3 regions of the Kluyvera sp. STS39-E genome follow, and region 2 is predicted to be linked to each of the others. Evidence: predicted binding sites of a transcription regulator. Region 2 holds the regulator's gene; each other region holds the start of a gene.

Region 1 (10,391 bases), on a different contig from region 2:
ACATCGCTGAGCTTACCGGCGTTTCCCGGCAGGCTATCTCATTGCTAAAAGATGGCGCTCGTGGCACGGGGCAGTTTCCCGGCCCGATACAACGGGTGAAGGGCAGCTCTCCGTTATGGCGCTGGCAAACCATCGTTGAATGGCTGATTGCAGAAGGTCGGATACCGGCAGATTCCCCTATGGCGGCCCACGCGCAAACGCTCGATAGCCTGAATTTGGCGCTACAGCTGCGCGCATCTCGGGAGAGCCAAACGGTGCTTCACTATTTTCAGGGGCTAAACAGCCGCCTGCTGCCAGGCAGTTAACCCCCTGTTATTGCGGTCATTCAGGTGCTAAGGTAATTCTTTATTGCGCTTACCGGCATTCTGATGGCAACTCTTAACACCGCACGTTTATTGCTTTCACCCTTCACGGAACTCGACTGGCTTTTTTTCCTCTCACTTCGACAAAACCCTGAAGTGATGCGCTTTATGGGAGAAGTGCTGGATGAAGAGGCCATTCGTGGGGTGTTTAGGCATCGATGTAACGAGCCTGGAATATTCGTCATCCGCGATGCGAGCGGGGCTGCCATTGGGGATATTGGTCTGAGAGTCAGCCACAAATATCCGCATGAAGCTGACGTCGGGTACGCGTTATTGCCGCAGGCTCAAGGCAAGGGGTATGCCAGCGAAGCGCTCAACACCATCTGCGACTACGGTTTTGGCACGCTTGCACTGAATGCCATCAATGCATGGGTGTTGGCCGATAATCATGGTTCGTCACGGCTGTTAGAAAAACGGGGTTTTGTCCGTACACAGGTACTGGAAAAAGCGTATCAGCTTCATGGCAGGTATTACGACGATTGGGTATACCGACTGGAAAACGCCCCTACGACAAAGTAAGGGCAATAGTGACTTATTTCAGCGCACCGCTCAGGAACTGCTGTAGGCGTGCGCTTTTCGGGTTACCAAATACCTCATCCGGTGCGCCCTCTTCCTCAATTTTACCTTGGTGAAGGAAAATCACATGCGAGGAAACATGGCGAGCGAAGCCCATTTCATGGGTCACCACCACCATCGTTTTTCCCTCTTCCGCCAGTTTTTGCATGATCCGCAGAACTTCACCGACAAGCTCAGGATCCAGCGCAGAAGTCGGCTCATCAAAGAGCAGCACTTCCGGCTCCATCGCCAGCGCACGGGCAATAGAAACACGCTGTTGCTGACCTCCAGAAAGATGCACCGGGTATTTAATCTGCTGGCGTTCATCAATACCCACTTTCGCGAGGTATTTCATCGCCCGCTCGCGGGCTTCCTGCTTACTCAGCCCCAGAACTTGAATAGGCGCTTCCATCACGTTCTCCAGCACCGTCATATGGCTCCAGAGATTAAAGTGTTGGAAGACCATCGTCAGACGAGTGCGCAGCATCCGCAGCTGGTTTTTATCCGCAACCTTGAGCTGACCATCGGTATCGCGCACGAGGCCGATATTCTGCCCGTTGACGATTATGGAGCCTTCACTCGGTTTTTCGAGGAAGTTGATGCAGCGAAGGAAGGTACTTTTGCCCGATCCGGATGAGCCGATAATGCTTATCACATCACCCGCCGCCGCATTAAGCGAGACGCCCTTCAGCACTTCCTGCTCGCCATAGCGTTTGTGCAGGTCGATTACATTAAGTTTTTTATCAGACATCATATTCTCAGTGCGTAGAAGACGGTTTCATATGCTGTAACCAGCGCTTTTCCGCTTTGCGGAACAGACTTATCAAGACATACGAAATGATCAAGTACAGTACGGCCGCAATCCCAAAGGCGGTAAAGGGCTGATAGGTCGCGGAGTTAATATCGCGGGCAATTTTCAGCAGGTCGGGCACCGTCGCGGTAAACGCCAGCGCCGTCGAGTGCAGCATCAGGATCACTTCGTTGCTGTAGGCCGGCAACGCAATACGCAATGCCGATGGCAGGATAATGCAGCGATAGAGCTTAAACGACGAGAAGCCGTAGGCCCGAGCCGCCTCTATTTCACCAGCAGGTACCGAACGAATGGCACCGGCAAAAATCTCGGTGGTGTAAGCGCAGGTATTGAGCGTTAAGGCCAACACCGTACAGTTCAGGCCGCTGCGGAAAAAGGCATTAAGCATCTCGGTGCCTTTGACGATTTCCAGCGTATACATCCCGGAATAGAACACCAACAGCTGCACATACAGCGGCGTGCCGCGAAAAATGTAGGTAAACAGCCAGACTGGGAATTTGATGTACTTATTGCTGGAAACGCGCGCAATGGCGAGGAAAAGCGCCATAAAACCGCCCATCACCACCGACAACACCAGCAGCCAAAGGGTAATGGCCACGCCGGTAAAACGATAGCCGTCGCTCCACAGCAGCGATTTCCAGTACTCCTGAATAATCTCAATCACAGGTCAGCCCTCTTCACACCCACGGAATAGCGGCGTTCGAGCAGCAGCAACACGCCATTGGAAACGGTAGTAAACAACAGATAAATCAATCCGCAGACGATGGCGAAGTAGAACGGTTCCCAAGTACTTTTCCCTGCAAGCTGAGTGGCTTTGACCACATCTTCCAGACCAAGCAACGACACCAGCGCAGTGGCTTTTAAAATCACCTGCCAGTTGTTACCAATGCCAGGCAGCGCATAGCGCATCATGGCCGGAAACAAAATACGTCGGAAGGTTTGCGGGCCGGTAAAGCCAAACGCCGTAGCAGCTTCAATATGCCCTTTCGGCACCGCCATAAAAGCGCCACGGAAAGTTTCGGTGAAGTAGGCACCGTAGATAAAACCAAGGGTGATGATCCCGGCTATCATCGGGTCGATATCAAATTGTGATAATCCGAGAGAGTCGGTGACCAGATTAAGCGCCATCTGCAAGCCGTAAAAAATCAGCAGCATCAGGACTAAGTCGGGCACGCCACGAATCAGCGTGGTGTAACCCTCAAAAATTAACGCCAGTACGCGATTTTGGGAGAGCTTTGCTCCCGCACCAACCAGACCAATAAGCACGGCCAGAACCACTGAGCTTAAAGCCAGCTCAAGGGTTACAACGGCGCCCTGAAAAATAACCTGCGAAAACCCGTACAGCATGCTGCCAGCCCTATCTTGACGCCCATCGCCAGGCCGCGCCTATGCGATGGGTTACTCGTGATGATTACTCGCCGTAAACGTTAAAATCGAAGTACTTTTTCGCCAGCTTGTCGTAAGTGCCGTCAGCGCGCATCTCAGCAAATGCCTTGTTCAGCGCGTTCAGCAGTTCAGTATCGTCTTTACGCAGCCCCATACCGGTGCCAACCCCAAACAGTTTTTCGTCTTTAATCGACGGGCCACCGAACTGGTAGTCTTTGCCAATAGGCTGTTTCAGGAAACCTTCACTCGCCGCCACTTCGTCCTGGAATGCCGCATCAATACGACCGGCAGTCAGGTCAGAGTAGATATTGTCCTGCCCCTGGTAAGAGACAATTTCAATACCTTTTGGCGCCCAGTGTTCGTTACCGTAGGTTTCTTGAGTCGTACCCTGTAACACGCCAACGCGCTTGCCTTTCAGCGTGGCGAGATCTGGCGTTACCGAGGAACCTTTTTTCACTACCAGACGGGAGTCGGCGGCGTACAATTTGTCGGTAAAGGCGATTTCCTGCTGGCGTTTTTCAGTGATCGACAACGATGACATAATGGCATCGATTTTCTTCGCTTTCAGAGAGGGGATCAGAGCGTCCAGCGGGTTTTCCACGAAGGTACATTGTGTCTGGATGCGCTTACAGAGCTCTTTTGCCAGATCAATGTCAAAACCCACTAATTCACCCTGTGCATTTTTTGACTCGAACGGCGCATACGTTGGGTCAGTACCAATACGCACTTTTTGTGGAATTGCTGCAAACGCGCTTGAAGCTGAAGCAAGCGCCAAGACCAGAGAAAAAGATAATGCCAGTTTTTTCATATTATCCTCAACAGACGGTAATTCTTGTGGGTTTTTTAGAAATAATCTGAGCAGTTATCGTGCCATCTTTCGGCCCATCAAGGCAAAGCATTCTGCCCTTCCTGATGGCTTTTTTCTCATTAAAAATGCTTAATTATGCAACCATGCGCGATTTTTGTGCAATCAACGCACCATCGTGGTGCACTACAAGATTCATGCACCACGATGATACATACTGAGCGGTTAGTCGCCGTAGACGTTAAAGTTGAAATACTTCTTCGCCATTTTGTCGTAGGTGCCGTCAGCGCGCAGTTCCGCCAGCGCTTTATCAAACGCGGCTTTCAGCTCTGCGTCGTCTTTACGCAGACCTACCCCGGTACCATCGCCGAAGAATTTCTTGTCTTTTACCGACGCCCCTGCAAACTCAAAGTCTTTACCCGCAGGCTGCTTGAGGAAGCCCTCGCTGGCCGCAACTTCATCCTGCAATGCAGCATCCAGACGACCGGCCGCCAAATCGGAGTAGATCAGATCCTGGTTCTGGTAGGCCACGACATCAATGCCTTTGCTGCGCCAGTTTTCGTTAGCATAAGCTTCCTGCGTTGAACCCTGCAGCACGCCGATATGTTTGCCTTTCAGCGCATCAAGGGTCGGTAAAATCGCCGAGCCTTTTGCCGCAATCAGACGCGAGTCCGCCGCATACAGTTTGTTAGAGAAAGCGATTTCCTGCTGGCGTTTTTCAGTAATGGATAATGAGGAGATAATTGCGTCAATTTTCTTTGCTTTCAGCGACGGGATTAGCGCGTCAAAATCGCTACCTACCCAAGTACACTTAATGCTGGCGCGTTTGCACATTTCATTGCCCAGATCGATATCAAAGCCGACAAAATCGCCTTTGGCATCTTTCGAGGAGAACGGTGCATAGGTGGCATCAGTACCAATACGAATGCTCTGTGGCAGTGCTGCAAATACGCTGGAGGCGCTGCTGAAACCCAACAGCAAAGAGAGAGCCAGAATCGTCTTCTTCATACGTTCCCCTATTAAATCGTGATGTCGTTAACTACTGATAATTATGTTGTGTGTGTCTGCAAAACCTTATCTGCATCTTCTGTGCCATCTTTAACGCGAACAAACCACAACGTTAAATATGTTAATAAAAAGATAACAAAAGGTAATCATAGAGGAAGATATCAGCCACAGCGCATAAATCGAGCACAAATAGACGATCAGGATGATTAAATATCGAGGATTTGATCGGCGTTGCAGAATTGCCCTGAAACAGGGCAAAAGATGCACGGTGCACTCCGCTTGGGCGCGATTACGCCCCGGTCCAGCGGGTGAAGAGATCTTCTGGCAAAGAGATGTCAAAGAGGTCCAGCACGCGGTTTACGGTCTGGTTAATCACATCATCTAGCGTTTGTGGACGGTGATAAAACGCGGGAACAGGTGGCATGATAATCGCACCAATTTCAGCCGCCTGAGTCATCAAACGCAGGTGCCCCAGATGCAGCGGTGTTTCTCGCACGCAAAGTACCAACTGACGGCGCTCTTTAAGCACCACATCTGCGGCACGCGTCAGCAGACCATCGGTATAGCTGTTGACGATCCCAGAGAGCGTCTTAATTGAACAAGGCAGAATAACCATACCGGACGTTTTAAACGAACCTGACGAGATACTGGCGCCGATATCGCGGGCATCATGCACCACATCTGCCAGCGCTTGAACCTCACGGAGCGTAAAGTCTGTTTCCAACGCCAGCGTCTGTCGCGCGGCCTGGCTCATCACCAGATGCGTTTCCACATCAGGAAGAGTGCGCAGCACCTGCAACAATCGCACGCCGTAAATGGCGCCGCTGGCGCCTGAAATACCAATGATGAGTCGTTTCACACTAACCGCCTTGTTTCCGTATTGATGCAGACTTTGCCGGATTACGGAGCCAGACGCAACTAGCAGGCAGTAGGCAATAAAAAAGCCGGATGGCAGCTACGCCTTATCCGGCCTACGAGGAGGCAGACTCGGGCCGGATAAACGCTATCCGACCTGCCCTGTCTTAACCTTCGTTGTGCATCTCTAAGTTTTCCACTTCATTTTGCAACAGCATGGCCTTGGCATCGTCGTTGCGCAGTGAGTCGAGAAAATCAAGATAAGCTTGGTCAACGTCTTTGGTGACATACACGCCGTTGAACACCGAGCATTCAAATTGCTGAATTTCCGGGTTCTCTGCGCGTACCGCCTCAATGAGATCGTTGAGATCTTGGAAGATAAGCCCATCGGCTCCGATGATCTGGCGAATTTCGTCCACTTCACGACCATGTGCAATCAGCTCAGTCGCGGTAGGCATATCAATGCCATAGACGTTCGGGAAGCGAATTTCCGGTGCGGCAGAGGCCAGATAGACCTTCTTCGCGCCGGCTTCACGCGCCATTTCGATAATCTGTTCAGAGGTGGTGCCACGCACGATGGAATCATCGACCAGCAGCACGTTCTTACCGCGGAACTCAGCACGGTTAGCATTCAGCTTACGGCGTACGGATTTACGACGCAGTTGCTGACCCGGCATGATAAAGGTACGGCCAACATAACGGTTTTTCACAAAACCTTGGCGGTACGGTTTATCCAGAATACGCGCGATTTCCAATGCGATATCGCAAGAGGTTTCCGGAATCGGGATAACCACGTCAATATCTAAATCTTCCCACTCGCGGGCGATTTTTTCGCCAAGCTTAGTCCCCATATTGACGCGGGCGCTATAGACGGAAATCTTGTCGATAAAGGAGTCCGGGCGCGCAAAGTAGACGTACTCGAACAGGCACGGATTGCTCACCGGGTTGTCAGCACACTGACGGGTGAACAACTGCCCTTTCTCGGTGATATAGACCGCTTCGCCCGGTGCCACGTCGCGCAGGAATTCAAAGCCCAGCGTATCAAGTGCCACGCTTTCAGAGGCCACCATGTACTCGGTGCGGCCATCGCCAATATCACGCTTGCCCAGCACCAGCGGGCGGATGCCGTTAGGGTCGCGGAAAGCTACCATGCCATGACCGATAATCATTGCCACGCAGGCATATGCCCCACGGATCTGACGGTTGGTCGCAGCAATTGCGGCGAAAATATTGTCGGCTTCCAGCGGATAATGGCGGAAGTTATCCAGCTCACTGGCGAAGATATTGAGCAGGATTTCAGAATCAGAAGTGGTGTTGATGTGACGGCGTTTTTCTTCAAACAGCTTTTGACGTAACTCATGCGCATTGGTCAGATTGCCGTTATGCGCAAGCGTAATACCATACGGCGAGTTAACGTAAAAAGGCTGAGCTTCAGAAGCGCTGGAGCTGCCCGCCGTTGGGTAACGCACGTGGCCAATACCCATGTTGCCCTGCATACGCTGCATGTGGCGAGCTTCAAAGACATCACTGACCATGCCGTTTGCCTTACGCAACCGGAAGCAGTTGTTGGCATCAATGGTGATGATGCCAGCGGCATCCTGTCCACGGTGCTGCAGCACCGTTAGCGCATCATAAATCGACTGGTTAACCGGCATGACACCGGCGATACCGACAATACCGCACATACGTCTTTTCCTCGTTAAGCAACGACCCAAAGTTTATACTTTGGGCAAGAAACTTGACGAGCTTTGAAGGTATTCAAAAAACCATCTGATAACCGGAGAAAAATAGGGAATAAACTGCGAATGTAGCCAGTCATCGCTCTTCGCCATCCCGGTAAAAGTGTCGAGGAAGAACAGGATAGCGGCGATAATCAGCACCCCACGTAAAGCGCCAAAGCAGATCCCCAATACCCTATCTGTACCCGACAAACCGGTCTTTTCCACCAGTTGGCCTATCACGTAGTTGACGATAGCACCAACGATGAGCGTTACGATAAACAGCGCCGCAATCGCTATCCCATTTCTAACCCGTTCATCTTCAAAGCCCGTAAACCAGACGGACAGTTCCGTGTAGTAATGGCTAGCAACGTAGAAGGCACAGCCCCAGGTTACCAACGATAATGCTTCACGAACAAAGCCGCGGATAAGGCTCACTAAGCAAGAAAAGCCCAGCACCGCGATAATGGCATAATCAATCCAGACCATAAATGTCCCACGATTTTACGCCCTGTCATCCAGTTCGGGCGCATTCTAACAGAAAAAGAAAACGTTTGCGTAGGGATTTCCTTCCCCGGCGTAAATAAAAAATGGCGCTGAAAAAATATTCAACGCCACTAATTTGGGCCCACACCCACGGGCAAATATAATGCCCCTCATCCCACTGTGGGAAGGGTTTGGGTGAAGGTTTAAGCTGCGTTAGTTCGGGGTATACCCCATCACTACACCGCTTAACCCCGACAGCTGTTTCAGTTCTCCAAGCGAACCTTTCAGCTTATCTTTTGAGGCCTCTGGCCCCACCAGAATGCGGGTGATTTTACCCTGAACCGGTGTGGATGGCGATGTGTAAGCGCGGTAACCCGCCCCGCGCAAACTAGCGACAATTTCATTCACCTTATCGGCGTTCTTCAACGCACCCAACTGCACCACATAAGCTTTGCCCACCGGCGCGGCACTCTCTTCCGGCACCGCTTTTGGCGGCGGGGTGGCGGCAACCTGTTCAGTTACCGGCTGCGGTTTAGGTTTTGGTTTTTCGACAGGTTTCGGTTTAGGGAGATCCGCCGCCGGCGGGATCTGTTCGAGATCGCCATTGCCGTTAACGGCAAGGCGACTGGAATCCAATGATGGCGCTGCCGCGTCACCCGCCCTCACCTCTTCCGCTGCACCTTCAGGCGGTTGCGCGGGCAAGGCTTGAGTGGCAGTTGGCAGCATATCAGGTTCGTCGCGGTCGCCAGGTTTTGGCACCAGTGGAATCGCCGCAAACTCATCCTGATAATGTTTTTTTTGCCCGTCAAGAAGCCCAGGCAGCACGATAACGCCCAAGGCAACTAATACTATCGTCCCGACAAGACGGTTCTGAAACTTACTTGCCACCCGCTATCCCCGTGTCCAACTCTTCCATCACATGCGCTACCGTGTGGAACGAACCACACACCAGCACCGTATCATCAGGCGTCGCGTCGGCCATTGCGGCGCGCCATGCCAGCGCCACGCTTGCAAAGACGGTACCTGCGCGCAGATGTTCACGCAATTGTTCCGCCGTCGCCCCGCGCGGCCCTTCAAGCGGCGCACAATACCAGTCGTCCACGACCGCCTCTAAGCACGCCAGCGTACCGGCGATGTCCTTATCATGCAGCATACCAATAACCGCCCGTACTCGCCCAGTTTTCGGCAGCGATTTGAGACGTCCAGCAAGGTAGGCCGCCGCATGCGGGTTATGGGCGACATCTAAAATGACGCGAGGTTCTGTTTGGATGACCTGGAAGCGGCCCGGCAAAATCGCATTGGCAATGCCACTACGAATGGCTTCATCGCTCACCACAAGCCCGCTGGCACGCAGCGCAGCCAGCGCCGTGGCGGCATTCGGCTGCGGCACGTTTGGCAGCGGTAGACCGCGTAATTCGCCCTGCGTATCGCTAAACGTCCAGCTATCGGCTTCCACCGTATAGCGCCAGTCAACATCACGCTGCAGTAATACTGCGCCTTTCTCCCGCGCGACATCAGCAATAGTATGTGGCATATCCGGTTCGCCCACCACTGCCGGACGCCCGCCGCGGAAGACGCCCGCTTTTTCACGACCGATGCTTTCGCGATCTGGTCCCAGCCAGTCGGTATGGTCTAAAGCAATACTGGTCACCACGGCGACGCTGGCATCAACGATGTTTGTCGCATCGAGGCGACCACCCAGCCCGACTTCCAGAATCACCACGTCTACCTGCGCTTGCTTAAACAGCCACAGCGCCGAGAGGGTGCCGTATTCAAAATAGGTCAAAGAGGTCTCGCCGCGTGCCGCTTCAATCGCTGCAAACGAGGCAGTATGCGCGCTTTCGGCAAGCTCCTCGCTCTTTACGCGAACGCGTTCAGTATAACGAACCAGATGCGGAGAGCTGTAAACGCCGACCTTATAGCCTGCGGCTATCAGAATCGTTTCCAGCGTACGGCAGGTCGTACCTTTACCGTTAGTCCCCGCGACCGTAAATACAAACGGCGCAGGCTGAAGCACGTCCAATTGACCCGCCACTAAGCTGACGCGAGCCAGACCGAGGTCGATAGTTTTAGCGTGAAGGTTTTCCAGATAAGAAAGCCACGTAGCCAGGGGCGACGTGGCCTGAGGAATAAGATGTTTTTCCATGATGCCCGCAACTTTCAACGGTGAATAAAAGCAAGGTGAGTAATAGCAAAAAGGGCAGCGCCGCTCGGCCCTGCCCTTTGCATTATCAGGCCTCTGGTTCCTGATCCGGTACCGGCGGTACCACCACGCTTTCACGCGGCGCATCCGGGTTTGGTGCCGGGAGATTCATCAACTTCGCCAGAATACTGGCAAGCTTCAGACGCATTTCCGGACGGCGAACGATCATATCAATCGCCCCCTTCTCAATGAGGAACTCGCT
Region 2 (10,391 bases):
GCCCAGGCAGCCGATGGCAAAAATGGTAAGCCCGGTCAGTAGAATGGGTTTACGTCCATACCGATCGGACAGCGGGCCCCAGAGAAGCTGCGCTACGGCGAAACCGGCAAGAAACAGACTCAGGCTGGCACTCACGGCAGATGCTGGCGTTTGCAGATCGTCCTGAATGGCAGCAAAGGCTGGCAGGTACATGTCGGTTGCCAGAAAGCCGAGCACGCTAAGCCCCGCGAGCCAGATTAAAAACCCTTTTCCAGGTTGCATAAATCGCCCTTTTTATCGTTAGTAAACAGTCGGGCAGAGTGTAGAGAGTGCAATAGCACTTGTGAAACGCTAATATTTGTCTCATGCATTCAAATTTTTTGTAGGCAGAAAATGTGGTCTGAATATTCTCTGGAAGTGGTTGATGCGGTTGCACGTAACGGTAGCTTTAGCGCAGCGGCGCAGGAGCTGCATCGGGTACCTTCTGCGGTCAGTTATACGGTGCGCCAGTTGGAAGAGTGGCTGGCGGTACCGCTGTTTGAAAGGCGTCATCGGGATGTTGAATTAACACCGGCTGGTGCTTGGTTTTTAAAGGAAGGCCGGTCTGTCATCAAAAAAATGCAGATCACCCGCCAGCAGTGTCAGCAAATCGCCAATGGCTGGCGAGGACAGTTGGCGATTGCCGTCGACAACATTGTTAAACCCGAACGCACTCGCCAATTAATTGTCGATTTTTACCGCCACTTTAACGATGTCGAGCTGATTGTTTCCCAAGAAGTGTTCAATGGCGTGTGGGATGCGCTGGCGGATGGACGCGTAGAGTTAGCCATCGGCGCCACGCAGGCGATACCGGTAGGTGGACGTTTCGCATTCCGCGATATGGGCATGCTGAACTGGCACTGTGTTGTTGCCAGTTCACATCCGTTGGCAAAGATGGCCGGGCCGCTGAGTGACGATGTGTTGCGCAACTGGCCATCGTTGGTACGCGAAGATACGTCGCGCTCGTTGCCAAAACGCACCACTTGGCTTCTGGACAACCAAAAGAGGGTGGTGGTGCCAGACTGGGAATCATCGGAAACCTGTATTTCAGCCGGATTGTGCGCGGCAATGGTACCCGGTCATCGGGCACAGCCATGGTTAGATAGCGGAGAGTGGGTGGCGTTGACGCTGGAGAATCCATTCCCGAAAGCGGCTTGTTGCCTGACGTGGCAGCAAAGTGACGCTTCACCGGCGCTAAGCTGGCTTCTGGATTACCTGGGGGACAGTGAGACTCTAAATGAGGAGTGGTTACGGACGCCAGCGTAAGGCGTCCGTAAGGACCATTAACGGCGGTAGTCGCGGTATGGGCCGTCCGCCACCGAGCGGCGTTCGATAAGGCGCGGATGAACCTCAATCGACTGCGACTCTTCACGCTTGCTGACGATACGGTCCATCAACATATTGAAAGCCGTTTCACCGAGCGAATCTTTAGGCTGGTGAATAGTCGTCAGTGACGGCGTAAAGAAGCGGGAGTTGCGCACGTTGTCGTAACCGATAAGTGAAATATCCTGCGGCACGCGCAGACCCATTTCATCAGCGGCGCACAGCGCGCCCATCGCCATCACATCACCGCCGCAGAAAATAGCAGTAGGGCGCGGATGCTGGGATAAGATCTGCTGCATGGCGCGGTAGCCGGATTCCGGCTCAAAGTCACCTTGAACTATCCAGTTGGTTGGGACATTGATCAGCGCTTCTTCCATCGCTTTCATAAAGCCTGCCAGACGACCAGCACCGGTGTTGCGCTCCAGTGGGCCTGGGATCACGCCAATATCGCGGTGGCCACGTTCGATCAGGTAACGACCTGCCATGTAGCCGCCTTCAAAAGCGTTGTCGATGACGGAGTCGGTAAAGTCGGCTTTCGCTTCACCCCAGTCCATCACTACCATCGGGATGTTGCGGTACTCTTCGAGCATAGTCAGCAGCGGGTCTGGGTATTCAGAGCACATCACCAATAGGCCATCGACGCGTTTTTGCGCCATCATTGACAGATAGGCTCGTTGCTTTTCCAGATTGTTCCACGCATTGCCCAAAATCAGGGTATAGCCTTTCTCAAAGCAGTTTTTCTCAACGGCTTCGATGATTTCAGCAAAATATGCAGCCTCGCTGCTGGTGGCCAACAGACCAATTGATTTGGTGTGATTGACCTTGAGGCTACGGGCAACGGCGCTCGGTGAGTAATGCAGCTCTTTGATTGCCGCCCACACGGCTTCGCGCGTATCTTCAGCGACGAAACGCGTTTTGTTAATTACATGTGATACGGTTGTAGTGGAAACGTTTGCGCGCTTCGCTACATCTTTAATTGTTGCCATTCCATCTCACTCCAGACCCAAGCCTGCCCCTGATATAATCGTAACGAAAACGTTTGCCTTTACACACCCTGGCACAATCTTAATGATTGTGATTCGCCGGGAAAACGATACAGGACGACAGGAGGGGGTCAATGGCCGGTACGCTTATAAATAAGCGTCGAATTTTGACTTATCCTGGCGCAAAGTGGAAGAACAAAAACAAACATCCTGCTAAATCTGTGAAGATTTTTATGATTAACTGTGCAAAAATGATTAAACGCAGTTTTACTGTGGTAATCAAAAGGAGAAAAATTGATGAGTACCGATCTTAAACTGTCTCTGTGCACGACTTTTGTTGCGCTGGCTCTGATCGTGGCAGCAAGCTTCACCGCTATATTGCATTAATTCCCCTGCGAGGGAGCGTCTGCTCCCTCCTGCTGATTGTTACGCATTTCGCAATAATCTTTTGCAGTTTTGTACACTTCTGTTTTTCTGTGATTAATGTCATGCTTTTGCCCTATATTGCCATATCGCGCGCAGTCGGCGGTAAAACGGAGTCATTGCATGAAAATTAACTTTCCCTTATTGGCGTTAGCTATCGGGGCATTTGGTATTGGTACCACTGAATTCTCGCCGATGGGTCTGTTGCCGGTGATTGCCAAGGGTGTCGATGTCTCCATCCCTGCTGCGGGCATGCTGATCAGCGCCTACGCTGTTGGTGTTATGGTAGGAGCTCCACTGATGACCTTACTGTTATCTCATCGTGGCCGCCGAAATGCGCTTATCTTCCTGATGACGATTTTTACCCTAGGCAACGTGCTGTCCGCAATTTCGCCGGACTACACCACGCTGATGCTTTCGCGCATTATTACCAGCCTTAACCACGGCGCATTTTTCGGCTTAGGGTCGGTGGTTGCGGCAAGCGTAGTGCCGAAACACAAACAGGCCAGCGCGGTGGCGACCATGTTTATGGGGCTGACGATTGCTAACATCGGCGGTGTGCCGGCTGCTACTTGGCTTGGGGAAACGATTGGTTGGCGTATGTCGTTTTTGGCGACGGCGGGACTTGGGGTGGTGGCTATCGTCAGTCTGTTCTTGTCTCTGCCTAAGGGCGGTAGTGGGGAAAAGCCGGACGTTAAACGCGAGCTGTCGGTGTTGGTTCGTCCGCAGGTGCTTTCTGCGCTGCTCACTACCGTGCTGGGGGCAGGGGCGATGTTTACCCTCTACACCTACATTTCACCGGTACTGCACAGCATTACCCATGCCACGTCCGGCTTTATTACCCTGATGCTGGTTTTAATTGGCGTCGGCTTCTCTATCGGTAACTATCTGGGCGGCAAATTTGCCGATCGCTCGGTGAGCGGGACGTTAAAAGGTTTTCTGCTGCTGCTGATGGTTATCATGCTGGCGATCCCATTCCTTGCGCAAACGCAAGTGGGAGCGGCGGTGAGCATGGTGGTATGGGGCGCGGCAACCTTCGCCGTGGTGCCGCCGTTGCAGATGCGGGTGATGCGCGTTGCGCATGAGGCGCCGGGGCTGTCGTCATCAGTGAATATTGGGGCATTTAACCTTGGCAATGCCTTGGGCGCTGTGGCCGGCGGTGCGGTCATCTCAGGTGGCCTGGGCTATAGCTTCGTGCCGGTTATGGGGGCGATTGTCGCCGGACTGGCGTTGCTGGTGGTCTTTCTCAGTGGACGTCGCCGGGGCGAAGAGGCGCTGGCGCAAGAGTAAAAACGAAAAAGCAGAAGGCGTGACCTTCTGCTTTTTTTGTCTCCCCGGATTACTCCGGCGATAGTGGCTTACGCCGCCAGATTTTCCGCAACAAATTTCCAGTTTACCAGAGCCCAGAAGTGCTCCAGATAGTTTGGACGCGCGTTGCGGTAGTCGATGTAGTAAGCATGTTCCCACACATCTACGGTCAGCAGTGGTTTTGCATCAGTCGTCAGCGGAGTACCCGCGTTAGACGTAGAGACGATTGCCAGAGAGCCGTCCGCTTTTTTCACAAGCCAAGTCCAGCCTGCGCCAAAGTTTTTCACTGCCGCATCGGTAAATTGGGCTTTGAACTCAGCGAAGCTGCCAAACGCTTTGTTGATGGCTTCCGCCACCGCGCCAGTCGGTTCGCCGCCGGCATTGGGTGCCAAGCAGTTCCAGTAGAAGGTGTGGTTCCAGACCTGAGCCGCGTTATTGAAAACGCCGCCTTCAGAAGTGCGCACGATCTCTTCCAGCGTTTTACCTTCAAACGCGGTGCCTTTGATCATGTTATTCAGGTTGGTGACGTAAGTCTGGTGGTGTTTACCATAATGGTACTCGAGCGTTTCCACGGAAATATGTGGCGCCAGAGCGTCTTTGGCATACGGTAATGCAGGTAATTCGAACGACATTGCTACTCTCCTTATTATAGTTTATTCACCCAATAACCTTGTATTGAGTGTGGATAGAGTAGCAAATTAAAAGGTGAGATAAAAGATAAGCTTACCCCGTTTGTTAACAAACGGGGGAAGTGTTTAACGAATGGTCTTAGGCGTGACAACGCGGCGGGCACCGACGTAATGGCGTACCCAGTAATCTTCGCTAAGTGAGGTAATTTGAATATCGCGGCCGGTGCGCGGGGACTGGATAAACTTGCCGTTACCGACATAGACGCCAACGTGGTCAGCGGTACCACGCCCCTGGGTGCGGAAGAAGACCAAATCGCCGCTTTCCAGTTCGCGACGTTCTACCGGACGTGCATCGCGCAGGTGGTACATTTCGTTTGCCGTACGGGGAATACGAATGTTCACCAGATCTTTATAAGCGTAATAAACCAAGCCGCTGCAATCGAATCCGGTACGCGGCGAGTTGCCGCCCCAGCGATAAGGTTTGCCAAGCTGGCCCATCAGTTTATTCATCGCCGTTTTTTGCGCTTTCTGCACACGAACTTTGTGCGCCTGAGCAATCGTCGTCGGTTTAGACTCGACCGGGCTGGTGGTACAGGATTTTTTATGGCCTTTACGCGCCGGCTTGCAGGTGGTCACGATGCTGGCAGTTTTGAGCGCGCTGCCTTTCTTACTGATTTTGGCGGTACGTGATGGGGAGGCTTTACGTGTTGCAGTGGCTGTTTTTTTAGCCGCTACAGGTGTGGATTTTTTCTTAGCAACGACAGCGGTGGTTTTTTTCTTCGCGTTAGATTTACTGTCCGTACTTTTTTTCTTGCGTTCACTGCCTTTTACCGGAAGCGACTTCTGCGCCGTGGGCGTTTTGGCATGCCCTGAAGCATGCGCCAACGGCGTGAATGATAGCGATGTAAACAGCAATGCACAGAGCGTGAACGACCATTTTTTTATCTGCGCCACTGAACAACCCTCTGAGTATGCAGGCTAAACATCCTTGCCTGGGTATGATTTACAAAACCCAATGATTCTAATCCATAAAAACACGAATTGTTAATAGTGTTTTTATGTCTAAAACGTTGTTTCGTTAGCAACTGCAAAAAAAAACATCGATTGATACATTTGAAGCTAAAAAATGAGCAAGTTTTTCATGCGGCTGCCGATAAAGACATATTTATAAAGCAACTTAACGCGTCAGACGATAAAATAGTAAAGCGTGAACAAAATGTTATTTTCTGTTCAGGGCCTGAAACGCTACAATGGCCAACTACTGTCGTATAAAGAAGTTTGAGGAAGCAAGATAATGAGCGAGACAATTGAAAAAATTCAGCGCCAGATCGCTGAAAACCCAATCCTGCTGTACATGAAAGGTTCCCCGAAACTGCCAAGCTGCGGTTTTTCCGCTCAGGCGGTTCAGGCGCTGTCTGCCTGCGGCGAGCGCTTCGCTTATGTCGACATCCTGCAGAACCCGGACATCCGCGCTGAGCTGCCTAAATATGCAAACTGGCCAACCTTCCCACAGCTGTGGGTTGACGGCGAGCTGGTAGGCGGCTGCGATATCATCATCGAAATGTACCAGCGCGGTGAACTGCAGCCTCTGATTAAAGAGACCGCAGCGAAATACGCTGAAGAACCGAAAGCAGAATAATCGGTTAGTATGTATAGGTGTGGGAACACACACAAAAAAAAAGCGACCGTAAGGTCGCTTTTTTTATGCTGCTATTCTTGTGCTGCTATTGGCAACGGCCAGCCGCCCAGACGTTTCCAGCGGTTCACAATTTCGCAGAATAGAATTGCCGTCTGCTCTGTATCATAGAGGGCAGAGTGGGCCTGAGTTGCATCGAAATCCATTCCGGCGGCGGTACAGGCTTTTGATAGCACCGTTTGCCCCAGCGCGAGTCCGCTGAGCGCTGCGGTATCAAAGGTGACAAATGGGTGGAACGGGTTGCGCTTTAGCGATGCACGCTCGGCGGCGGCCATCATAAAGCTATGATCGAACGTGGCGTTGTGGGCCACCATAATGGCGCGGTTACAATCGCTGTCTTTAATGCCTTTGCGCACCATCTTAAAAATAGCGTGCAGGGCGCCATATTCACTCACCGCACCGCGCAATGGGTTGTTCGGGTCAATGCCGTTAAACGCCAGTGCTTCAGGCTCAAGATTGGCACCTTCGAACGGCTCAACGTGGAAATGTAATGTCGTGTCCGGCATCAACCAGCCTTGCTCATCCATTTTCAACGTGATTGCCGCTACTTCGAGCAGTGCATCCGTTTTGGCATTGAATCCAGCGGTTTCAACATCAATAACCACGGGATAGAACCCACGAAAACGGTCGCAAAGACCATTAAGCTGTGCATTGTCGGACATCTGAATCTCTTAACTTAGAAAAAGTAGCGCGCATTATGGCAAATTTTGCCGCGGCTTGGAAACGTGGGAGAAAAAAACGGGCACCACGCGGTGCCCGGAGGGAGTTAGTTGCCAAGACCTTTGCCGGCATCTTTCTCTTCGATGAGTTCGATTTTGTAGCCGTCTGGGTCTTCAACGAAGGCGATAACCGTGGTGCCGCCCTTAACCGGGCCTGCTTCACGTGTGACGTTGCCGCCATTGTTACGGATGCGCTCACAGGCTTCAGCGGCATTGTCTACGCTCAGCGCAATGTGACCGTATGCGTTACCGAGATCGTATTTGTCCACGCCCCAGTTGTAGGTCAGCTCAATCACCGCTTCGTCACGTTCATCGCCATAGCCGACGAATGCCAGAGAGTATTTGTATTCGGTGTTTTCGCTGGTGCGTAGCAGTTTCATGCCCAGCACGTTGGTGTAAAACTCGATGGAGCGTTGCAGGTCGCCGACACGCAGCATGGTATGCAGTAAACGCATGATATCCCTCGTCCTAACTTATGAATAATGTCCTAGTATAGCGGCGGATTGCCGCCGCTATCAATGAAGGATCACAGCGTAGGGTAGTCGGTATAGCCTTCCGCGTCGCCGCCATAGAAGCTTTCTGGGCGCTGTGGGTTCAGCTCGGACTTGTGCTGCAGACGAGCCACCAGATCCGGGTTAGCAATGTAGGCACGGCCAAAGGCCACCGCATCGATTAACCCTTTCTCGATAAGATCTTCCGCTTTTTCTGGCGTATAGGCGCCTGCACCAATAATCGGACCGTGGAAACGTGCGCGTACTTTCGCACGGAATGCTTCGCTGTACGGTTCACCGCCCGCCCAGTCCGGCTCGGACATATGCAGGTAAGCAATACCGCGTTTGCCCAGTTCCTCGATCAAATACAGCGCATCGGCTTCTTCGTTCGGGCCGTTGTCGACGTTTTGGAAGCTACCAATCGGTGAAACACGGATACCGATACGGTCAGCGCCCCATTCTTTAATCCCGGCATCAACCACTTCCAGAACCAGACGCGCGCGATTTTCTACGCTGCCGCCGTACTGGTCGGTACGATGGTTAGAAGAAGGGGACAGGAACTGATGCAACAGATAACCGTGAGCGGAGTGCAGTTCAACCAAGTCAAAACCGGCTTCACGGGCATTGGCGATGGCCTGACGGAAATCGTTAACGATCCCAGGGATTTCGGCCGTTTCCAGCGCACGAGGCATAGATGTATCTACGCGAATAGCGTGACCATTTTCATCGCGCAGTGAAGTTCGGGTATTTGCACTAAGGGCCGATGGCTCAACCGGCGCTTCGCCGTTTGGCTGCAGGCTGTTATGGGAGATACGCCCGGTATGCCACAGCTGTACGGCAATGCGGCCATTTTCAGCGTGGACGCCCGCGGTGATTTTTTTCCATGCGGCAACTTGTTCTGGGCTGTGCAGACCTGGTGCGCCCTGATAGCCTTTCGCCTGTGCGGAGACCTGGGTTGCTTCGGAAATGATAAGACCGGAGCTGGCGCGCTGACGGTAATACTCGCCCATCAACGGGGTCGGAATATCACCGGGAACGATGCTACGCAGGCGCGTCAGCGGGGCCATAAACACGCGGTTTGGGGCGGTAACCGCACCCACTTTCAGTGGGGTAAACAGTTTTTCTTGCGACATGATGACTCCTAAGTAGACCGGTCGTCTAGTTGTATGATAAATAAAAACGCCGGTGATTAATCCGGCGCAGAAATCAGATTTCTGACATGCGTCAGCGCGCTTTCAAGCGGTGCGGCGTTGCGGGCCATTTTGGCCTGCAAATTTGCACCCAGCCACAGCGAGTAAAGGACCTGAGCGGTGGCATTCGCTTCACCGATGAAATTCAGGCATCCCTCACGGCGACCGTTTTCCAGCGCTTGTGCCAGCAAAACCATAATCTGGTTGGCACCTTTGTTCATTTCTGTGCGCATGTCTTCGGAAAGATCGCACACTTCAGCGGAGAGCTTTACGGTTAAACAGCCGCTAATTAAACCCTGCTGACAAAATTGAGTGAGCGTGTGCTGGTAGTAATCCAGCAGCCGGTCGCGGTAGTTACCCGCACCTTGGGTAAAGTGCTGTACTAGGCGCAGATGGTAGTCGGCAAAATGCCGTTCCAGCATCGCTACGCCAAACGCCTCTTTTGAACGGAAATAGTGATAAAACGATCCCTTCGGCACTTCGGCCGTTTTCAATAGTTCGCTCAAACCCATTCCGGTAAAACCACGGTGCATGCAAAGACGCTCGCCGGTAGCCAGAATGTGTTCACGGGTATCATGTTCAATTGATTTGCTCATGGAGCGAACTGTAATAGACCGATTGGTCTAATGCAACCAAAATTTTGAAAATGAGACTCGACGCCGACGATAGCTGAGAAAAGTTGCGCCCGGCCAATTAAACGTCTTCAATGAAAGTATCACGAGGTAAAAGGGGGCTAACGTGGCGGAGCAACTGGAGATTTTCCCGGTTCAAAGTCCGTGCCGGGGTATTTGCCAGTCCGATGAACGGGGATTTTGTCGCGGTTGTTTTCGTAGCCGTGATGAGCGTTTTAGCTGGCAAACGATGAGCGATGCGCAAAAACAGGAGGTTCTGCGACTGTGCCGTCAGCGATTGCTGCGCAAATTACGCGCGGGCAAAACGCCTGACACAGAAGAACCTCAGCAGCCCTCACTGTTTTAAGCGCAAATGTGCGTATACTCGATGCAAATTATTTATTGAGGTAGTGGTTATGGTTCAACGCATTACACTGGCGCCGCAGGGCCCGGAATTCTCTCGTTTCGTTATGGGCTACTGGCGTTTGATGGAATGGAACATGTCCGCACGCCAACTGGTGAGCTTTATCGAAGAGCATCTGGATCTTGGCGTGACAACCGTTGACCACGCGGATATCTACGGTGGGTATCAATGTGAAGCCGCTTTCGGTGAAGCGATGAAGCTGGCCCCACATCTGCGTGAGCGTATGGAGATTGTGACCAAATGCGGTATCGCCACGACGGCTAAACCGGAGCACGCGCTGGGTCACTACATTACTGACAGCAACCATATTATTCATAGCGCCGAGCAGTCTTTACGCAACCTAGCGACCGATGTGCTGGATCTGTTGCTGATCCATCGCCCGGATCCGCTGATGGATGCCGATGAAGTTGCCGAGGCATTTTTGGCGTTGCATCAGAGCGGTAAGGTTCGTCACTTCGGTGTTTCCAACTTTACTCCGGCGCAGTTTGCGCTGTTGCAGTCACGTCTGCCGTTCACGTTGTCGACAAACCAGGTCGAAATTTCACCGATCCACCAACCCACCATCCTCGACGGTAC
Region 3 (10,391 bases), on a different contig from region 2:
CAAGGGGTGGGCCTGACGCCTGCTGAAATGCACGGTCTGATCAGTGGCCTGCTTTGTGGCGGCAACAAGGACAGCTCCTGGCAGCCGCTGGTTCACGACCTGACCAACGAAGGTCTGGCTTTCGGTCATGAACTGGCTCAGTCATTGCGTGCAATGCATGCGGCAACCAGCGATGCGCTGGAGGATGACGGTTTTCTTTTTCAGCTTTACCTGCCTGAAGGCGATGAGGTCAGCGTGTTTGAACGCGCCGACGCACTCTCTGGCTGGGTGAACCACTTCCTGCTGGGGCTGGGCATGGTGCAGCCGAAGCTGGATAAAGTGAAAGATGAAACGGGCGAAGCCATTGACGATCTTCGTAATATTGCGCAACTTGGTTATGAAGAAGATGAAGACCAAGAAGAACTGGAGATGTCGCTGGAAGAGATCATCGAATACGTTCGCGTAGCCGCGTTGTTATGCCACGATTCGTTCACTCGCCCACAGCCGACAGCGCCGGAAGTTCAAAAACCAACATTACATTAATCTTAACGGCTCCGTTGACTGCGCAAAGACGCTGACGGGGTGATTTGGGATTGAAAGGAGATGTCATGACACAGCAAGCGTTTCTCCGTCGTCGCCAGCAGCTACTGGCGCAGATGAAACCCGGCAGCGCGGCGTTGATTTTTGCCGCTCCAGAGGTGACTCGTAGCGCGGATTCTGAGTACCCCTATCGGCAGAACAGTGATTTCTGGTACTTCACCGGCTTTAACGAGCCGGAAGCCCTGCTGGTGCTGATTAAAAGTCATGATACTCACAACCACAGCGTACTGTTTAACCGCGTTCGCGACCTGACGGCTGAAATTTGGTTTGGTCGCCGTCTAGGACAGGATGCAGCGCCCGAGAAACTGGGCGTTGACCGCGCGCTGGCTTTCAGTGAAATCAATCAGCAGCTGTATCAATTGCTGAACGGCCTAGATGTGATTTACCACGCACAGGGCGAGTATCGCTGGGCCGACGACATTGTCTTCACCGCGCTTGAGAAACTGCGCAAAGGCTCGCGCCAGAACCTGAAAGCGCCAGATTCGATGATCGACTGGCGTCCAATGGTGCACGAGATGCGCCTGTTTAAAGACAGCGAAGAAATTGAAATCCTGCGCCGCGCCGGTGAAATCAGCGCGCTGGCCCATACGCGTGCGATGGAAAAATGCCGCCCTGGCATGTTTGAATACCAGCTGGAAGGCGAAATTCTGCATGAATTTACCCGCCACGGCGCGCGCTTCCCGTCCTACAACACCATTGTTGGCGGCGGTGAAAACGGCTGTATTCTCCACTACACCGAAAATGAATCAGAGCTGCGCGATGGCGAGTTGGTGCTGATTGATGCCGGCTGTGAATACAAAGGCTATGCCGGTGATATCACCCGTACTTTCCCGGTGAACGGCAAATTCAGCCCAGCCCAGCGCGAAATCTATGACATCGTGCTGGCATCATTGCACAAAGCGCTTGAGCTCTATCGTCCCGGCACCTCAATGCAGGAAGTGACCACCGAAGTGGTGCGCATTATGGTAACCGGGCTTCATGCGCTGGGGATCCTGAAAGGGGAAATCGATCAGCTTATTACCGACAACGCCCACCGTCCGTTCTTTATGCATGGCCTAAGCCATTGGCTGGGGCTGGATGTTCACGATGTTGGCGTGTACGGCCCAGAACGCTCGCGCGTGCTGGAACCCGGGATGGTGCTCACCGTTGAACCAGGTCTGTACATTGCGCCTGATGCCGACGTGCCTGCTGAGTATCGTGGCATTGGTATTCGCATTGAAGACGACATTCTCATTACCGAAGACGGTAACGAAAACCTGACCGCGTCGGTGGTGAAAACGGCGGATGAAATCGAAGCGTTAATGGCGGCGGCGCGTCAGCTATGAGCGTGATTATTGTCGGCGGCGGGATGACCGGTGCCACGCTGGCGTTGGCCGTGTCGCATCTCACGGCGGGTCGATTGCCAGTACATCTGGTAGAGGCGGCAGATATTGATGCCGCCGAACATCCTGGATTTGACGCCCGAGCGATAGCGCTGGCGGCGGGAACCTGTCAGCAGTTGGCGAAAATCGACCTTTGGCAGGCCATCGCTGACTGCGCAACGGCAATTACTACCGTTCATGTGAGTGACCGTGGACACGCTGGGTTTGTCACCCTCGATGCTGTTGACTATCGTCTGGCCGCGCTGGGGAACGTCGTGGAACTGCACGATGTCGGCCAACGGCTTTTCAGCCTGCTGCGCAAGGCGCGCGGTGTGACGCTGCATTGTCCCTCACGAGTGACGCAAGTTGAGCGGCAAATTGACGGCGTCAGCGTGACCTTGGATAGCGGCGAAACGCTAAACGGTAAACTGCTGGTGGCCGCCGACGGCTCTCGTTCGACGCTTGGCGAGCAGTGCGGTATTCACTGGCAACAGGAGCCCTATAATCAGGTAGCGGTTATTGCTAACGTCACCACGGCTGTTGCGCATCAGGGGCGCGCATTTGAGCGCTTTACCGAACATGGCCCGCTGGCGATGTTGCCGATGTCGCAAAACCGCTGTTCGCTGGTGTGGTGCCATCCGTTGGAACATCATGACGACGTCATAGGATGGTCCGATGCGCGTTTTTGCCGTGAGTTGCAGCAGGCATTCGGCTGGCGGCTGGGACGGATTACGCAGGCTGGTAGCCGCAGCGCCTATCCTCTCTCGTTGACCACCGCAACACGCACGGTATCGCACCGTCTGGCGTTGGTCGGCAACGCGGCGCAAACGCTGCATCCGATCGCAGGGCAAGGCTTCAACTTAGGCCTGCGCGATGTGATGACGCTGGCGGAAACGCTGGCGCAAGCGCATCACGCCGGCCAGGACATCGGCGACTATCCGTTGCTCTGTCATTATCAACGTCAACGCGCGGAGGATAAATCCGCGACTATCGGCGTGACCGATAGCTTGGTTCATCTGTTTGCTAATCGCTGGGCTCCTTTAGTTGCCGGGCGCAACGCAGGGCTGATGGCGATGGAAATGTTTACCCCCGCACGCGATGTGCTGGCGCAGCGGACGCTGGGCTGGGTCGCCCGCTAAGAGCAGTTAAGGAGTTAATGTGCAAAGTGTTGATGTTGCCATCGTAGGCGGTGGAATGGTTGGGCTGGCGGTAGCCTGCGGTTTACAAGGCAGCGGTCTACGCGTAGCAGTGCTCGAGCAATCGCTGCCACAGCCGCTTGCCGACGATGCGCCGCCTGCGCTACGCGTGTCGGCTATTAATGCCGGCAGCGAAAAACTGCTGTCAAAACTCGACGTTTGGCCGGCAATCGTGGCCCAGCGTGCCAGCTGCTATCACGGCATGGAAGTATGGGATAAAGACAGCTTCGGGCGCATCGCATTTGACGACAGCAGCATGGGCTACAGCCATCTCGGCCATATTGTTGAGAATGCAGTGATCCACCAAGCGCTGTGGCAGAAGGCACAACGCTGTGCCGATGTGACGCTGATGGCGCCGGCTGAACTCCAACAGGTTGTGTGGGGAGAGAACGAAGCCTTTCTGACTTTGCAGGATGGCAACATGCTCACCGCTCGTCTGGTGGTGGGGGCCGACGGTGCCAACTCCTGGCTGCGCAACAAAGCTGATATTCCTCTGACTTTCTGGGATTATCGTCATCACGCGTTGGTGGCGACAGTGCGCACCGACGAGGCGCATGAAGCCGTTGCGCGCCAGTGTTTCCATGGTGAAGGGATTCTGGCGTTTCTGCCGTTATCCGATCCCAACCTGTGCTCTATCGTCTGGTCGTTATCGCCACAGGAAGCTGAGCGAATGCAGCAGGCCAGCGACGCCGAGTTTAATCAGGCGCTAAACATAGCCTTCGATAATCGTCTTGGACTTTGCAAAGTGGAAAGCGAACGTCAGGTTTATCCGCTGACGGGACGATACGCGCGCCAGTTTGCCGCACATCGTCTGGCGCTGGTGGGCGACGCGGCTCACACCATCCACCCGCTGGCAGGGCAGGGTGTGAACCTTGGCTTTATGGACGCCGCTGAACTTATCAATGAGCTCAAACGCCTGCATGCGCAGGGCAAAGATATCGGCCAGCATTTCTATCTACGCCGCTACGAGCGCAGCCGCAAGCACAGCGCCGCGCTGATGCTTGCGGGGATGCAGGGTTTCCGCGAGCTGTTTGCCGGGGAAAATCCGGCGAAAAAACTGCTGCGCGATATTGGTCTGAAATTGGCGGATACGCTGCCAGGCGTTAAACCTCAACTCATTCGCCAAGCAATGGGCCTGAATGATCTGCCGGAGTGGCTTCGTTAAGTCGCTCACACTTTTGCTCCCGGTGGTCCCACCGGGAGCCTGACTCCTCATTTGAAAAAATCTAATTCCACGCCATTTTTCGCATTAGTTTTTTTAATTCATCAATTTTCACATTACGGAAAACACGCCTGCTTTTCCGCATGAAATATCATCTTGTGCTAAATAATGACCTATTGTTGTTAATTATCTGTGGCGTATTTCGCTTTTTGCCAGTCAATAACTCTGTATGCTTTTTGGCGACTTTTGGTCATAAGCTAATGTGATGTCCCTCTTTTGCTGATGGTTTAGCACGATGTTCGGTGGTAAGTTCAAGGGAAAAGAGAACGTTTGCGTCGATGCCCAAATGGACGTCGGCGTTAGATTTTGTGGTGCGATATATTCAACGAGGACATGATGGCTCAACAAACGCCTTTGTATGACCAGCACGTGCTGTGTGGTGCGCGGATGGTGGATTTCCACGGCTGGATGATGCCGCTGCACTATGGTTCGCAGATTGATGAGCACCACGCGGTGCGTACCGATGCCGGCATGTTCGATGTGTCACATATGACCATCGTCGACCTTCACGGCCCACGGACCCGCGAGTTCCTGCGCTATCTGCTGGCGAACGACGTGGCGAAGCTCACCAAACCCGGCAAAGCGCTTTATAGCGGGATGCTAAACGCATCGGGTGGCGTGATTGACGACCTTATCGTCTATTACCTCACCGAAGATTATTTCCGCCTCGTTGTAAACTCTGCCACCCGCGAAAAAGACCTCTCCTGGATTACCCAACACGCTGAACCCTATGCCATCGATATCATCGTCCGTGATGACCTGTCGCTGATTGCTGTACAGGGGCCGAATGCCCAGGCAAAAGCAACCAGTCTGTTCAGCGATGAACAGCGCCATGCGGTAGAAGGGATGAAGCCTTTCTTCGGTGTACAGGCGGGGGATTTCTTTATCGCCACGACCGGCTACACCGGTGAAGCGGGCTATGAAATCGCGCTGCCAAAAGAGCAGGCGGCAGATTTCTGGCAAAAACTGGTACAGGCAGGCGTTAAGCCATGCGGCCTAGGCGCGCGCGATACGCTGCGTCTGGAAGCTGGCATGAACCTGTACGGTCAGGAGATGGACGAAAGCATCTCTCCGCTGGCTGCCAATATGGGCTGGACCATTGCTTGGGAACCTGCCGATCGTCAATTCATTGGTCGCGAAGTGCTGGAGCTGGAACGCGAAAAAGGCACCGAACAACTGGTTGGTTTAGTGATGACGGAAAAAGGCGTGCTGCGCGGCGAACTGCCGGTGCGATTTACTGATGCCAAAGGTAACGCCTGTGAAGGGGTTATCACCAGCGGAACATTCTCCCCTACTTTAGGCCACAGTATTGCGTTGGCCCGTGTCCCGGCAGGGATTGGCGAAACGGCGATTGTGCAAATCCGTAACCGCGAAATGCCGGTTAAGGTAACCAAACCTATTTTTGTGCGTAACGGCAAGGCCGTCGCGTAACCCATTCTTATTCTGGAGACTTTTTGATGAGCAACGTACCAGCAGAACTGAAATACAGCAAAGAACACGAATGGCTGCGTAAAGAAGAAGACGGCAGCTACACCGTGGGTATCACCGAACACGCGCAGGAACTTCTGGGCGATATGGTGTTTGTTGACCTGCCGGAAGTCGGCACGGTGGTGAGCGCGGGTGATGACTGCGCGGTTGCGGAATCCGTTAAAGCGGCATCCGATATCTACGCGCCAATCAGCGGTGAAATTGTTGCCGTGAACGAAGAACTGGGCGATTCCCCAGAGCAGGTCAACAGCGAACCTTACGGCGATGGTTGGATCTTCCGGATCAAAGCCAGCAATGAAGCGGAAGTTGCCGCTCTGCTGGATGCCACCGCGTACCAGGCCCTGTTAGAAGACGAATAAGGTAGCTCTTGTAGGCCGGATAAGGCAAAGCCGCCATCCGGCAACTGCCCCGAAAGCAGGATGGCGGCGTTCACGCCTTATCCGGCCTATGTTTGCCAGCGGGCAACACCGTTAGACAATTACGATTCACCGCACGTTTCAGGAACCATCGCTCATGACACAGACTTTAAGCCAGCTTGAAAACCGTGGCGCGTTTATTGAACGTCACATTGGGCCGGATGCCCAGCAGCAGCAAGAGATGCTCAAAACAGTTGGCGCGGATTCATTAAACGCACTGATTGCGCAGATCGTGCCAAAAGATATCCAGCTTGCTACGCCGCCGCAGGTTGGCGACGCGACTACCGAATTCGCCGCGCTGGCGGAGTTGAAGGTGATTGCCGGTCGCAACAAGCGCTTTAAGTCATACATTGGCATGGGCTATACCCCAGTGCAGCTACCGCCTGTTATCCAGCGCAATATGCTGGAAAACCCAGGTTGGTATACCGCCTATACCCCTTACCAGCCGGAAGTGTCTCAGGGCCGCCTTGAAGCGCTGCTCAACTTCCAGCAGGTGACGCTGGATCTGACCGGTCTGGATATGGCTTCCGCTTCTTTGCTGGACGAAGCTACCGCCGCCGCAGAAGCGATGGCGATGGCTAAGCGCGTCAGCAAACTCAAAAATGCTAACCGTTTCTTTGTGGCCGCCGACGTGCACCCACAAACGCTGGACGTTGTTCGTACCCGTGCAGAAACCTTCGGTTTTGACGTGATTGTGGATGACGCCGACAAAGCGCTGGATCATCAAGACGTGTTCGGCGTATTGCTGCAACAGGTGGGCACCACCGGTGAAGTTCATGACTACGCGCCGCTGATTACGGAACTGAAATCGCGCAAAGTAGTGGTGAGCGTCGCCGCAGATTTCATGGCGCTGGTGCTGTTAACTGCGCCGGGCAAGCAGGGCGCGGATATTGTCTTCGGCTCCGCCCAGCGTTTCGGCGTTCCGATGGGCTACGGTGGCCCACACGCGGCATTCTTCGCCGCCAAGGATGAATTCAAACGCGCCATGCCGGGCCGTATTATCGGCGTATCGAAAGATGCGGCGGGCAATACCGCACTGCGCATGGCAATGCAGACTCGCGAGCAGCATATCCGCCGCGAGAAGGCTAACTCTAATATCTGTACCTCCCAGGTGCTGCTGGCTAACATCGCGAGCCTATATGCGGTCTTCCACGGCCCGGCAGGTCTGCAACGCATTGCTAATCGTATCCACCGCCTGACTGATATTCTGGCAGCCGGTTTACAGCAGAAAGGTCAGAAGCTGCGTTTTGCGCACTACTTTGACACTCTGTGTGTGGAAGTGGCGGATAAAGCCTCGGTGCTGGCGCGCGCGAAGGCGGCAGAAATCAACCTGCGTAGCGATATCCTCAACGCGGTTGGCATCACCCTGAACGAAACCACTACCCGTGAAGACGTGCTGGCTCTTTTCGCTGTTGTTCTTGGCGATAACCACGGATTGAATATCGATACGCTGGACAAAGACGTGGCACTGGATAGCCGTTCCATCCCGCAAACGATGCTGCGTGATGATGCAATTCTTAGCCACCCGGTGTTCAATCGCTACCACAGCGAAACCGAGATGATGCGCTATATGCACTCTTTGGAGCGTAAAGATCTGGCGCTGAACCAGGCGATGATCCCGCTGGGCTCCTGCACCATGAAGCTCAACGCTGCGGCGGAAATGATCCCGATTACCTGGCCGGAATTTGCTGAACTGCACCCGTTCTGCCCGGTTGATCAGGCTGAAGGCTACCATCAGATGATCGGCCAGCTGTCCGATTGGCTGGTGAAGCTGACCGGTTATGATGCACTTTGCATGCAGCCGAACTCCGGTGCGCAGGGCGAGTACGCCGGTCTGCTGGCGATTCGTCACTACCATGAAAGCCGCAACGACGGCCATCGTGATATTTGCCTGATTCCAAGCTCGGCACACGGTACTAACCCGGCTTCCGCACAGATGGCGGGAATGCAGGTGGTGGTGGTGGCCTGCGATAAAAACGGCAACATCGATCTGGCGGATCTGCGCGCGAAAGCGGAGCAGCACGCGGCGAATCTCTCCTGCATCATGGTGACCTATCCGTCTACCCACGGTGTTTATGAAGAGACCATCCGCGAAGTGTGCGAGATCGTCCACCAGTTCGGCGGCCAGGTTTATCTTGATGGCGCGAACATGAACGCCCAGGTCGGCATTACCTCACCGGGCTTTATCGGCGCGGACGTATCGCACCTTAACCTGCATAAAACGTTCTGTATTCCACACGGCGGCGGTGGTCCGGGTATGGGGCCAATCGGCGTGAAGGCGCACTTGGCACCGTTTGTACCAGGACACAGCGTGGTGCACATTGAAGGCATGCTGACCCGTCAGGGCGCGGTCTCTGCCGCACCGTTCGGCAGCGCCTCCATTCTGCCAATCAGTTGGATGTACATCCGCATGATGGGCGCGGAAGGCTTAAAACAGGCCAGTCAGGTGGCGATCCTTAATGCGAACTACATTGCCACTCGTCTGAAAGACGCGTACCCGGTGCTGTATACCGGCCGCGATGGTCATGTGGCACACGAATGTATTCTTGATATTCGTCCGCTGAAAGAAGAGACCGGGATTAGCGAACTGGATATTGCCAAGCGTCTGATCGACTATGGTTTCCATGCACCAACCATGTCCTTCCCGGTTGCCGGAACATTGATGGTTGAGCCGACCGAATCGGAAGGCAAGGCTGAACTGGACCGCTTTATCGATGCAATGCTGGCTATCCGTGGTGAAATTGACCGCGTGAAATCCGGTGAATGGGCGCTTACCGATAACCCGCTGGTCAACTCACCGCACACCCAAAACGAGCTGGTGGCGGAATGGAATCACGGTTATAGCCGCGAAATCGCCGTCTTCCCGGCGGGCATGGCGAACAAGTACTGGCCTACCGTGAAGCGTCTTGATGATGTTTATGGCGACCGTAATCTGTTCTGCTCCTGCGTACCGATGAGCGAATATCAGTAATCGTCTGATTAGACTATCTTTTAAAGGCGCTGCGGCGCCTTTATTTTTTTGGAGAAACGGATGGCACTTGCATTGATAACCGGCGCGAGCCGGGGAATTGGCCGGGCGACGGCGTTACAGCTGGCTCAGGAAGGCTATACGGTGGCGGTGAACTATCACCAGAACGAAGCGGCAGCGGCTGACGTGGTGAATGTGATTGTCGCACAGGGCGGCAGGGCATTTAGCGTGCGGGCGGATATTGGCGATGAGGAGCAGGTCGAAGCGATGTTCGCCCTGCTGGATAAGCGGCAGGAGCCGCTGATCGCGCTGGTGAATAATGCGGGGATTTTATTTACCCAGAGCACGGTGGAAAACCTGACTGCCGAGCGCATTAACCGCGTGCTGACGACCAACGTCACCGGCTATTTCCTTTGCTGTCGTGAAGCGGTGAAGCGAATGTCCTCGAAACACGGCGGTAATGGTGGGGCGATTGTGAATGTCTCTTCGGCGGCATCGCGGCTGGGGGCGCCTTTCGAGTATGTGGATTATGCGGCCTCAAAAGGGGCTGTCGATACGCTGACCACCGGGCTGGCGCTGGAGGTGGCGGCGCAGGGGATCCGTGTAAACTGCGTGCGTCCTGGCCTGATTTATACCGAAATGCATGCTTCCGGTGGGGAGCCGGGGCGAGTTGATCGTGTGAAGTCGATGTTGCCGATGCAGCGTGGCGGGCAGCCGGAAGAGGTGGCGCAGGCGATTGCCTGGCTGCTGAGCGAGAAAGCGTCGTATGTGACGGGAAGTTTTCTTGAGCTGGCGGGCGGGAAGTAGTGCGATTGATGCCGGATGGCGCTGCGCTTATCCGGCCTACAAGGGCAATCATCGCGCCAGGGTATGCCGGATGGCGCTGCGCTTATCCGGCCTACAAGGGCAATCATCGCGCCAGGGTATGCCGGATGGCGCTGCGCTTATCCGGCCTACAGGGGCAATCATCGCGTCAGAGTAGGCCGGATAAGGCGTTTGCGCCGCCATCCGGCAATAACTTACAGTTTCTCGCCGTTGCTGGCGATGACCTCTTTGTACCAGTTAAAACTCTTCTTACGTGAACGCGACATATCGCCGGTGCCGTCGTCATGCTTATTCACGTAGATGAAGCCATAGCGCTTGCTGTACTGCCCGGTGGTG

What was found. Region 2 encodes PurR, which represses purine synthesis genes. Its sites were predicted from a motif close to CANGCAAACGTTTGCNTG; they were not measured.
Region 1: cvpA (colicin V production protein) is a predicted target of PurR. The motif match lies at 8,044-8,061, and genes of this name have one in related genera.
Region 3: gcvT (glycine cleavage system aminomethyltransferase GcvT) is a predicted target of PurR. The motif match lies at 4,618-4,635, and genes of this name have one in related genera.

The regions. Positions count from the first base shown of each region.
Region 1 is NZ_JBFQGA010000004.1:325,181-335,571, forward strand. Features, by position in the region: gene AB4K05_RS10850 (helix-turn-helix transcriptional regulator) at 1-305, shown strand, start outside; gene AB4K05_RS10855 (GNAT family N-acetyltransferase) at 369-881, shown strand; gene hisP (histidine ABC transporter ATP-binding protein HisP) at 895-1,668, opposite strand; gene AB4K05_RS10865 (ABC transporter permease) at 1,676-2,392, opposite strand; gene AB4K05_RS10870 (histidine ABC transporter permease HisQ) at 2,389-3,075, opposite strand; gene hisJ (histidine ABC transporter substrate-binding protein HisJ) at 3,140-3,922, opposite strand; gene argT (lysine/arginine/ornithine ABC transporter substrate-binding protein ArgT) at 4,145-4,927, opposite strand; gene AB4K05_RS10885 (UbiX family flavin prenyltransferase) at 5,217-5,786, opposite strand; gene purF (amidophosphoribosyltransferase) at 5,950-7,467, opposite strand; gene cvpA (colicin V production protein) at 7,501-7,989, opposite strand; gene dedD (cell division protein DedD) at 8,200-8,874, opposite strand; gene folC (bifunctional tetrahydrofolate synthase/dihydrofolate synthase) at 8,864-10,132, opposite strand; gene accD (acetyl-CoA carboxylase, carboxyltransferase subunit beta) at 10,218-10,391, opposite strand, start outside.
Region 2 is NZ_JBFQGA010000003.1:336,596-346,986, forward strand. Features, by position in the region: gene punC (purine nucleoside transporter PunC) at 1-261, opposite strand, end outside; gene punR (DNA-binding transcriptional activator PunR) at 373-1,284, shown strand; gene purR (HTH-type transcriptional repressor PurR) at 1,302-2,327, opposite strand; gene AB4K05_RS08185 (YnhF family membrane protein) at 2,622-2,711, shown strand; gene AB4K05_RS08190 (MFS transporter) at 2,871-4,037, shown strand; gene sodB (superoxide dismutase [Fe]) at 4,106-4,687, opposite strand; gene AB4K05_RS08200 (C40 family peptidase) at 4,811-5,638, opposite strand; gene AB4K05_RS08205 (Grx4 family monothiol glutaredoxin) at 5,979-6,323, shown strand; gene rnt (ribonuclease T) at 6,395-7,042, opposite strand; gene gloA (lactoylglutathione lyase) at 7,147-7,554, opposite strand; gene AB4K05_RS08220 (alkene reductase) at 7,626-8,723, opposite strand; gene AB4K05_RS08225 (TetR/AcrR family transcriptional regulator) at 8,780-9,376, opposite strand; gene AB4K05_RS08230 (DUF1289 domain-containing protein) at 9,519-9,758, shown strand; gene AB4K05_RS08235 (aldo/keto reductase family oxidoreductase) at 9,808-10,391, shown strand, end outside.
Region 3 is NZ_JBFQGA010000001.1:351,341-361,731, forward strand. Features, by position in the region: gene AB4K05_RS01685 (YecA family protein) at 1-522, shown strand, start outside; gene pepP (Xaa-Pro aminopeptidase) at 588-1,904, shown strand; gene ubiH (2-octaprenyl-6-methoxyphenyl hydroxylase) at 1,901-3,079, shown strand; gene ubiI (FAD-dependent 2-octaprenylphenol hydroxylase) at 3,099-4,301, shown strand; gene gcvT (glycine cleavage system aminomethyltransferase GcvT) at 4,695-5,789, shown strand; gene gcvH (glycine cleavage system protein GcvH) at 5,816-6,205, shown strand; gene gcvP (aminomethyl-transferring glycine dehydrogenase) at 6,360-9,233, shown strand; gene AB4K05_RS01720 (SDR family oxidoreductase) at 9,294-10,037, shown strand; gene bglA (6-phospho-beta-glucosidase BglA) at 10,250-10,391, opposite strand, start outside.